DNA from 3 places in the Micromonospora sp. NPDC049374 genome. Region 1 is predicted to be linked to each of the others. Evidence: riboswitches for the same ligand, from Rfam matches in the RefSeq annotation. Region 1 holds a riboswitch; each other region holds the start of a gene.

What was found. Region 1 has a riboswitch for cyclic di-AMP ahead of AB0J93_RS18900 (hypothetical protein). Riboswitches for the same ligand answer to the same signal wherever they lie in the genome.
Region 2: linked by a shared signal. The riboswitch ahead of AB0J93_RS12805 (NlpC/P60 family protein) and the one ahead of AB0J93_RS18900 (hypothetical protein) in region 1 are both predicted to bind cyclic di-AMP.
Region 3: linked by a shared signal. The riboswitch ahead of AB0J93_RS18105 (hypothetical protein) and the one ahead of AB0J93_RS18900 (hypothetical protein) in region 1 are both predicted to bind cyclic di-AMP.

The regions. Positions count from the first base shown of each region.
Region 1 is NZ_JBFAQH010000011.1:34,538-37,805, reverse strand. Features, by position in the region: gene AB0J93_RS18910 (MarR family winged helix-turn-helix transcriptional regulator) at 1-22, opposite strand, end outside; gene AB0J93_RS18905 (carbonic anhydrase) at 222-920, shown strand; gene AB0J93_RS18900 (hypothetical protein) at 1,006-2,022, opposite strand; cyclic di-AMP (ydaO/yuaA leader) riboswitch at 2,026-2,157, opposite strand; gene AB0J93_RS18895 (YibE/F family protein) at 2,324-3,268, opposite strand, start outside.
Region 2 is NZ_JBFAQH010000006.1:178,041-181,308, reverse strand. Features, by position in the region: gene AB0J93_RS12815 (pyridoxamine 5'-phosphate oxidase family protein) at 1-190, opposite strand, end outside; gene dcd (dCTP deaminase) at 268-846, shown strand; gene AB0J93_RS12805 (NlpC/P60 family protein) at 903-1,895, opposite strand; cyclic di-AMP (ydaO/yuaA leader) riboswitch at 1,950-2,084, opposite strand; gene AB0J93_RS12800 (NlpC/P60 family protein) at 2,277-3,268, opposite strand, start outside.
Region 3 is NZ_JBFAQH010000010.1:117,424-120,691, forward strand. Features, by position in the region: gene AB0J93_RS18100 (PfkB family carbohydrate kinase) at 1-321, opposite strand, end outside; gene AB0J93_RS18105 (hypothetical protein) at 540-1,643, opposite strand; cyclic di-AMP (ydaO/yuaA leader) riboswitch at 1,648-1,779, opposite strand; gene AB0J93_RS18110 (cation diffusion facilitator family transporter) at 1,933-2,850, opposite strand; gene AB0J93_RS18115 (AAA family ATPase) at 2,942-3,268, opposite strand, start outside.

The sequences.
Region 1 (3,268 bases):
CAGTGCTCGCCATGCCCGCCATCGTATGACCTGCCGTTCGGATACCCCGGCTCGCGCCGTTGCCGGCCCCGGTTCGGCCGAGCGCAAGCGTCGACTGATGCATGAAATGCATATCACGTATAGCTTGACGTGCGTTATGCCGCGTGTGACCGTGATGGCAGCCCGTGACCAGCGCCGGCCGGGATGACCAGGCATTCCTCCCAGAGATGAGGTGCAGCCGGATGAGTCGACCCGGAACGCCCGGCCCGCAGCCCGGACCGGAACGCGAGCTGCTCACTGCGGATCTTCCGGGTGCCCCGCAGCGGGCCCTGGCCGAGCTGCTCGCCGGCAACCGGCGGTTCGTCACCGACACGCTGCGGCATCCCAACCAGAACGCCGGGCGGCGGGCCGCCGTCGCGGCCGAACAGCATCCCTTCGCGGTGATCGTCGGCTGCTCCGACTCCCGGCTCGCTGCCGAGATCATCTTCGATCGCGGGTTGGGCGACCTCTTCGTGGTCCGCACCGCCGGGCACACCGTCGGGTCGGAGGTACTGGGCAGCGTGGAGTACGCGGTGGCCGTGCTGCGTACGCCGCTCGTGGTGGTGCTCGGCCACGACTCGTGCGGCGCCGTCCAGGCGGCCCGCGAGGCACTGGCCACCGCGACCACGCCTCCCGGGCATCTGGGTGCGGTGGTCGACGCCGTGGTGCCGAGCCTGCACCGGGCACAGGACGCCGGAGTGCACGAACTGGACGGGATCGTGGACATCCACATCGCGCGGACCGTCGAGACGATGCTGGCCTCCTCCACGACCCTCGCGGCGGAGGTGGCTGCCGGGCGGTGCGCGGTGGTCGGCATGTCGTACCGCCTGGCCGCCGGTGAGGTGCGGGCGGTGGCCGCGGAACCCGCCGAACTCGGCGGTGCGATGGCGACCGCGCCCTGATCCGCGACCGACGACGACGTCCTGAACGACGAGGGCCGTCCCGCCACGGTTGACGGGACGGCCCTCGGTGCGTCGCGTCGGGCGATCAGAGCAGTGACACGTGAACGTGGTCCGTGTGGTTGGACGGGCCGCTGTAGGAGCTCCAGCGCTCGGTCGCCGCGAACCAGATCTGCCGGTTCCAGATCACGTAGTAGACGCCCAGCCGGTCGGCGTTGCGGACCAGGAAGGCGGCCAGGTTGTTGCCGTAGATCCGGGTGTCGTTGTTGTGCCACGGCCTGAAGCCGCTGTTCTGCAACGACCAGTCGCAGGCCCGGCCCTTGGGGTGCTCGAACTTGTCACCCGGGCGGAAGCAGCCGACGAACCGGTTGAATCCGGCCCGCTTGACCTCCTTGTACATGTGCAGCGTCCGGGGCGTGATGCAGCCCGACGTGGTGGGGTCGTTCTGGCTGCACGACTCGGGCTTCCAGCCGCCGTCCGAGGCCCGGTTCGGCGCGATCCGGGCCACCGGCGAGGTGGCGTCCACCAGCCCGCCGGTCAGGCCGACACCGCCGACCAGTCGGAGGGACTTCTCCGCCTCGCTCTTCTTGCGCGCCATGTCGTTGGTCAGCTTCTTCTGCTCGCGCACCTCGGCGTCGAGCGCGAGCTTGGCCTGCTCTGCGCGGAGCTTGATCGCGTTGACCTCGCCCAGCTTCTTGTCGTTGACCAGGTTCAGCTCGTCCAGTGCCGAGGCCCGGTCGATGAACGAGTCCGGTGCGCTGCTCTGCAACAGCATGGCGATCGCGCCGACCCGGCCCGTCCGGTACGACTGGGTGGCGATCTGGGCGACCTGTGGGGAGAGGGCGTCCAGGTCGGCCTGAGCGGAGCGGACCTCGACCGCCAGTCGGAGCTGGCGCTTCTTGGACTTCTCCAGCTTGGCCTTGGCCTTGGAGTAGTCCCGGGTGGTCGCCTCGATCAAGTCGTTGAGCATCGGCGGGTCGTCGTCGTGCTCCGCTGGTTTCGGGTCGTTCGGTGCGGCCGTCGCCGGCATCGGACCGGCGAACACGGCGAACGCGGCGAACACGGCCACCACGGGTGTCAACCAGCGGCGTAGGGGTGCCGTCACTGTTTTCCCTTCCATCGACCGCCGACCGGGTTAGCTGACGGGTTCGGGACGGAAGTGGCCCCTACCGCTTTCGCGGATTCACCCCACGTACCTGGGTTCCCGGCTCGCCTGACGGCGATTGGGCGGTGGCACCGCAGGCGCCGCTGCGCGCCTTCGGCGGTGACCGGCAGTGAGGTTACCCGACAGTCCATCTGTGCCTCTACGCCCCGAACCCGACGAGATGCGTCATTTCGTAATCGCTTTGAGTGACCAGCGACACGGTTACGAGCCGCATCGGCAGGGGCGGTCACGTTGAGGAGTGTCACCATGTGGTGTCCGTGCTCCTGTCCGGGTCGGGCCACCCCGAGGGGGTGGCGGGGGATGTGTTTCGGGTGGGTGGGGTGCTGAGGGCGCGGAGCGCCTCGGCCCGGTCCGTCGCCGGCCGGGGAACCACGGGGGTGGATCCACCACTGCGGACGCCGGTGTCGCCGCGCCCGGCGGTGGTGACCACCGCGGCCAGCGCGGTGGTCAGCGGTACCGCGGCGATCAGCCCGAGCGTGGCGACCACGCTTCGAACGATCTCCGTGGTGAGGAACTCGCTGGTCAGGATCTGCCCCAGCGCACGGGAGTCCGCGGTCAGCAGGAGCAGTAGTGGCAGCGAGGCGCCGGCGTACGCCAGCACGATGGTGTTGACCACCGAGGCGATGTGTGCCCGCCCGACCCGGGTGGCCGAGCGGTACAGCTCCCGGCGGGAGAGGTTCGGGTTGGCGTGGCGCAGCTCGTTGACCGCGGCGGCCTGGGTGACCGTGACGTCGTCCAGTACGCCCAGCGAGCCGATGATGATGCCGGCGAGCAGCAGGCCGTGCAGGTCGACGTCGCCGCGGAACATGGACAGGGTGGTGGCGTCCTCGCTGCCGAATCCGGTCAGGTGGGTGGCCCCGGTCGCGGCCAGCCCGAGCAGCCCGGTCAGTACCAGGCTGGCGAGCGTGCCGAGCACGGCCACCGAGGTCTGGGCGGATACGCCGTGGGTCAGGTACAGCACCACGAACATGATCAACGAAGCGCCGACGATGGCGACCGCGAGCGGCGGCTGGCCCGCGCTGATGCCGGGCAGCACGAAGGTCAGCAGGATGGCGAAGCTGGCGGCCAGGCCACCCAGAGCGGCCAGGCCCCGCAGTCGCCCGAAGGCGACGATGGCGGCGGCGAAGAGTACGGCCAGCCACACCAGCGGCTTGCCGCGTTGGTGCTCGGCGATGTTGTAGGTGCT
Region 2 (3,268 bases), on a different contig from region 1:
TCGGTGAGTCGATGACGAAGCAGTAGAGACCGTCGTCGGTGATCACCGGGGAGACCGGGTGCACCCGGGGCCCGCCGTCGGAGCGGACCGTGGCCAGGTAGCCGAAGCCCGGGCCGTACTGCTGCATGAGAAGGCGGATCCCGTCGGCGAGTCGAGGCTCGTCAGCGGCGAATTCGGACCAGGAAGCCATGCCGACATCCTATCGAACACACGTTCGAAGCGGGTAGTCCGACACGCGTGTCGCATACCGGCAGCTATGGTGTGGCGATGCTGCTCTCCGACCGCGACCTGGTCTCCGAGATCAAGGCGGGCACCCTGGCGCTCGAACCATTCGAGCCCACCCTGGTGCAGCCCTCCAGCATCGACGTACGTCTGGACAAACTGTTCCGGGTCTTCAACAACCACCTCTACACCCACATCGACCCGGCCACCCGGCAGGACGACCTCACCTCCGCCGTCGAGGTGCCCGACGGCCAGGCGTTCGTGCTGCACCCGGGCGAATTCGTGCTCGCCTCGACGCTTGAGGTCATCTCGCTGGGCGACCAGCTCGCCGGCCGCCTCGAAGGCAAGTCCAGTCTGGGACGGCTCGGCCTGCTCACGCACTCCACCGCCGGCTTCATCGACCCCGGCTTCTCCGGTCACGTCACCCTGGAGCTGTCCAACGTGGCCAACCTGCCGATCACCCTCTGGCCGGGCATGAAGATCGGGCAGCTCTGCATCTTCCGGCTCTCCTCGCCCGCCGAGCACCCGTACGGATCGGCCGTCTACGGCTCCCGCTACCAGGGTCAGCGCGGCCCGACGCCGAGTCGTGCCTGGCAGAGCTGGCGCACCTGGCCCACCCGGTGACACCACAGCCACGCCGCAGCCGTTGATCCACCGTCCCGCGCCTACGTCCGTCCGCCTCAGCCGGGCCGGCCGAAACTGTGCACCGGGCTGCTGTCCAGCCGCTTCATCTTGACCGGCTGACCCGCCCGGGAGGCGTGCACCACCCAGCCACCACCGACGTACATGCCGACGTGGTGCAGGTCCCGGTAGTAGAAGACGAGGTCGCCGGGGCGCAGTGCGCCGCGACTGACCGACGCGGTGACCCGACGTTGCCGTGCCGCGTTGTGCGGCAGTGCGACACCAGCCCGCGACCATGCGGCCAGCGTCAGCCCGGAACAGTCGTACGCGTTCGGCCCCTCGGCGCCCCAGGAGTACGGCTTGCCGATCTGGGCACAGGCGAAGGTGACCGCCTCGCCGGCCGGTCCGCCGGGGTAGCTGGCCGGACAGGGGGCCGGCCGCAGCGGCCCACCACCTCCCTTTCCGTACGCCCGCAGCCGGAGCCGCTGCAACCGGTCGATCTCGGCGTCGATCTGTCGCCGCTTCGCCGCGAGATCGGCCTCGGTACCGGCGAGCTGATCGATGGTGCGGTCGAGCCCGGCCTTGGCGGCGGCGAGTTCGTCGCGCAGTTCACTCGCGTGCCGGACGTCCTGCTGCTGGAAGCGGGCGTACCGGTCGAGCAGGCCGAGTTGCTCGACGACCTCGCCCGGCGACCGGCTGCCGAGCAGCGTGTTGACGGCCCGTACCTGCTCACCCTTGTACGCGCGGGCAGCGAGCTTGCCGACCCGGTCCATGGCCTCGTCCACCTGCCGTTGCAGCGGCGCGATCCGGGCGGCCAGCGCGTCCGCCTCCCGCCGCTTGGCGGCCAGGTCCTGCCGGGTGGCGTTGTGCTGTTCGATGACGGGTTCGAGCCGGTTCCAGTCCTCGTCGATCTGGCGCTCGATGTCGGCGACCGTGGGGTCGGCCCCGGCCGCCGCCACGCCGCCGGTCAGCATCACGGCGGTCGCGGCCAGTGCGGCAAGGATGCAGCGGTACCAGCGGAAACGCGGCGCAGCCGTCGGTCGGCCGGGCATCCCCGGCCGCGATGACGGTGGCCGCGGGGCATGGTGTGCCACCGGGCTCAGCACTCCTTCTTCCCATACCGCCTACCGGGTTAGCTGACGGGTTCGGGCGGGAAGGGGCGCCCTACCGTGACTCGCACGGATTCACCCCGGGTACCTGGTTCCCCGGCTCGCTGAGGAGCGATTCGGCGGTGTCGGACCGTTACCGCCCTGGGTGGGCGGAACTGCCAGCGGCCGACGATTGCCCAGCGTAGGGACGATCGGAGTCAATACGCAACACAACCGCACCGTCACCGTGGGTGCTGACATCTGACAATGGCGAGGGCCCCCGTCGACTTGACCGGGAGCCCTCGGGCGTTCCTGCGCGACCGCTCAGCGGGCGCGGGTGGTGACTCAGCCGGGTCGGCGGAAGCCGGCGACCGGCATGGTCGTGATGGGCGATACGTTCACCGGTTTACCGGCTCGAGCCGCATGCACCATCTGGTTGTTGCCCAGGTAGAGCCCGACGTGGTGCAGGTCGCTGAAGAAGAACACCAGATCACCGGGACGGGCGTCGGAGCGGGAGATGGCCTTGCCCTCGTTCCACTGGGCACCGGTGAAGTGGGTCAGCGAGATGCCGGCGGCCCGGTACGCGTACTGGGTCAGACCGGAGCAGTCGAACGAGTTCGGCCCGGTGGCACCCCACACGTACGGCTTGCCGACCTGGGCGCAGGCCGTCCTGATGGCGGTGCGGGCGGCGTCGCTGACCACACCGTTGATGGTCGGGCAGTTGGTGGTCTTCACCGTGGTCACCGGCAGCGACCGTTCGAGCCGCTTGATCTCGGCGTCGATCTTCTTCTTCTTCGCCGCCAGATCCTTCTCCTGCTTCTCCTGGGAAGCGATCAGGGCGTCGAGCTTGGCCTTCTGGTCGTCGTACTTCTTGCGGATCTTCATGACGCCCTCAAGCTCGCGGCGCTCCTGCGACGCGAGCCGGTCGAGGAGGGCCATCTGCTCACCGAGATCGTCGGGCTTCGCGTTGAGCAGTACCGCACCGAGTTCCGCGGACGGGCCGCTGATGTAGTAGCGGGAGGCGAGGTCGGCCACCCGGTTCATCGCCAGCTCGGTCTCCAGGGCCAGCGGCTCGATCTTCTTCCCCAGGCTCTTCGACTTCTGCCGGTTGACCCGCAGCTCGGAGCGCACCTTGTTGTACTGCTCGATGGTGGGTTCCAGCTTCCGCCACTGCTTGTCGATCTGGGCCTCGATCTCGTCGACCGAGGGTTCGGCGTACGCGGGGGCGGCGAGCAGGCCGGCACCGACCGCGGCGGCGGCGACGAGGACAACCAGCGCACGGGCGGCCCTACGCAGGCCACCCGGACGGGATAGTCCTGGCGCACGACGATGAAGGG
Region 3 (3,268 bases), on a different contig from region 1:
CAACGGCTGGCCGACCACGTCGACGATCTCCCGACGGGTTCCCTCGCGGCGGTCGTGCACGTACCCGCCGGTGCCGCCGGAGTCGCGGGCCACCACCTTGAGGTCGACTCCCTCGCTGACCAGCAACGGCTCCAGTACCTGCCCGACCTCGCCGCCGAGCGCCGCGCAGAGCACCACGTCGACGCCGAGGGACAGCACCATCCTGGCCTGCCACACCCCCTGCCCGCCCGGGTGCAGGTGCAGCTCCGGCGCGTCGCTCGGCTGGTCGATGGTCACGGTCAGCAGCGGGGTCGGGGCGAAGATCATGACGCGGTCGCTCATGACCGCTCCCCGTTGTCCGTACCGCCGTCGCGCCTGGCGATTCGCTCGTTCATGGGGCGTCCCTCCCGTTAGCGGACAAATACCGCTTCCTGGTACGACGGTAACCAAGGAGACGCGTCATCGCGCGCCGAAGGGACGGTGCCCCGCCGACCAGCGGTGGAAACGCAGCGCCGGGTGAACCGCTCGTGAAGAGCGGCTCACCCGGCGCGACGATGGACTCAGTACACCGACAGGTGGACGTGGTTGGTGTGGTCGCTGGACGGGTCACCCCGGGCGCCGCTGTACGACTTCCAGCCGCTGCTGGGCAGCCAGATCTGCCTGTACCAGATCACGTAGAGCACCGCGAGCCGGTCGGCGTTGTTCACGAAGTACGCCGCCAGGTTGTTGCCGTAGGACCGGTCGCCCCCGGTCGCGTCCCCGCCGAAGCCGTTCTTCTGGGCCGCGAAGTCGCAGGCCCGGCCCTTCGGGTGCTCGCCCGAGCCGCCCGAGCGGTAGCAGGAGACGTACCGGGTGAAGCCGGCTGACTTGGCCTGCTTCAGCGCGTGCAGGGTGCGTGGGGTGATGCAGCCGTTGGCCGGGGTGGGGTCGTTGACGCTGCACGACTCCGAGGGCCATGACCCGTCCGAGTTACGGGGAGCGGGCTTGGCGGTGGGGCTCGACCCGCTGTTGCGCGAGGGTGACCGGGCGGCCCGCTCGGCGGCCCTGGCCCGTTCGGCCGCCTCGTCCCGCTCGATGGCCACGGTCAACGCCCGCTCGGCCTGGTCCTTGCGCTTGGCCATCACGGCCACCTGCTTGCGCTGTTCCTGGATCTCCGCGTCCAGCGCCTGCTTGGTGGCGCCGACCTCGTCCCGGGCCGTCTGGAGTTCGCGCAGCGCGCGGTCCTCGTTGGCGGCCACCGCATCCAGCGCCGCTGCCCGGTCCATGAAACCGGCCGGTGACCCGCTGTTGAGCAGCGCCGACGCGGCACCCAGTCGCCCGGTGCGGTACGCCTGCGCGGCGATCTCGGCAACCTTGGTGCCGCGCTCGGCGACCTGGCTCTCGGTCGTCTTGAGCTGCTCGGCAAGCTTCTTCTGACGCTTCACCGAGCGGTCGAGCGCGGTCTTGGCGTCGAGGTAGCCCTTGCTGGCGGCCTCCAGTTGGGCCCGCAGCGCCGGGGTGCCACCCTCGTCGTCCACATCGCCCGGGGCCGCCGCCCGCAGCGGCTGCGGTGCCGCGGCGGCTGGGGAGAAGGGGGCCAGCGCGACGCCGAGGGTGAGGGCGAGCGCGGCGGCGATCAGGGCCGCCGTACGGGCGGCCGGTCTTACCGTTGCCACTGCTGGCATGCACATTTCCTTCCGTCAGCCGCCGACCGGGTTAGCTGACGGGTTCGGGACGGAAGATCCCTACCGCTGACGCGGATACACCCCAGGAACATGGTTCCCCGGTTCGCCCTGGCGGGCGATTAGGCGGCGGCCGCCGCCGGCACCGGTGGGTGCCGCCTGGCGGGGGCCGGGTCCGAGCCTACCGGTGCCCATGTGACCGGTGCAGCTGCTGTTACTGCTGGTGTTCAGTTGTTGACTAGTAGACCAGATCAAAAGCGGACAATAACCCTTTTTGGGGCTATTGCTCCCGTCACCACCGGGCTGCCCCGCAGTCCCCCGGATCCGATCGCGGCTCGATCTGCAGTGTCGCGTGCTCGATCTGGAAGTCCTCGTGCAGTGCCGAGCGGGCCGCTGCCAGCACGGCGCCGACGTCGGCGCCCGGGCTGACGGTCAGGTGCGCCGAGGCGACCTCCATGCCGGAGGTCAACGTCCAGACGTGCAGGTCGTGGACGCCGGCCACGCCCGGCACCGCGGCCAGCCGGTCGTACACCGCGGTGACCTGAAGGTGTTCCGGCGCGGCCTGGACCAGGATGCGTACCGCCGCCCGACCCAGGCGCCACGTCCGGGGCAGAATGAACGTGGCGATCGCCACCGCGACCAGCGGGTCTGCCCACCACCAGTCGGTCACGGTGATCAGTAGGGCGGCCGCGATCACGCCCAGCGAGCCCAGCAGGTCCGCCAGCACCTCCAGGTAGGCACCGCGCAGGTTGATGCTCTCCCGCGCCCCCGGTCGCAGGAGAGCGAACGCGGCGATGTTGGCGAGCAGGCCGAGGGCCGCCACCACCAGTACCGGGCCGGCGAGCACCTCGGGTGGATCCCCGAACCGGCGTACCGCCTCGACCAGCACGTACACCGCGACGCCGGAGAGCAGTACCGCATTGGCCAGGGCCGCGAGCACCTCCAGCCGGTAGAGCCCGAAGGTGCGTTGCGGGTCGGTGTCGGCCCGTCGGGTGGCGGCCACGGCCGCGAGAGCCATCCCGATGCCCAGCACGTCGGTGAACATGTGCCCGGCGTCGGAGAGCAGGGCCAGCGAACCGGTCCGTAGAGCGGTGGCTGCCTCGACCAGCGTCAGCGCGCTGAGCAGGGCGAATGCTGCCCACAGCCGGCCGGAGTGGCGGTGCGCGGCGTTCGACACCGCAGCATGGTGGTGGTCATGGCCGGCACCCACCCAGACACCTTGCGTCGTCCGCCGGGCCGGGGACGGAGCTATGCCAACATCGCTATGTGTGCAATCGTCGGGTGGCTCGCGGTGCTCGGGCTCAACCGGTCGGGTCGACGGTGGTCAACCGCTGAGTGGCCCGGGACAGCGCGACGTAGAGGGTACGGACACCGGAGCCGGGCTCCGCCCGGATCTCCGCCGGGGCGACCAGCACCACACCGTCGTACTCCATGCCCTTGGCCTCCAGGCTCGTCACCACCTGCAACCGCTCCCCGCCCAGCGCCCCCAGCCAGGCCGCGACCTGGTCCCGGCGGGGCACCGGCGTGATCACGCCGACGGTGCCCTCGACCTCGCCGAGCAGGGCGCTGACGGCCGTCACGACGGTGGTCTCCAACTCGGGCGCCGGCACCTGGAGCTGGACCGGATC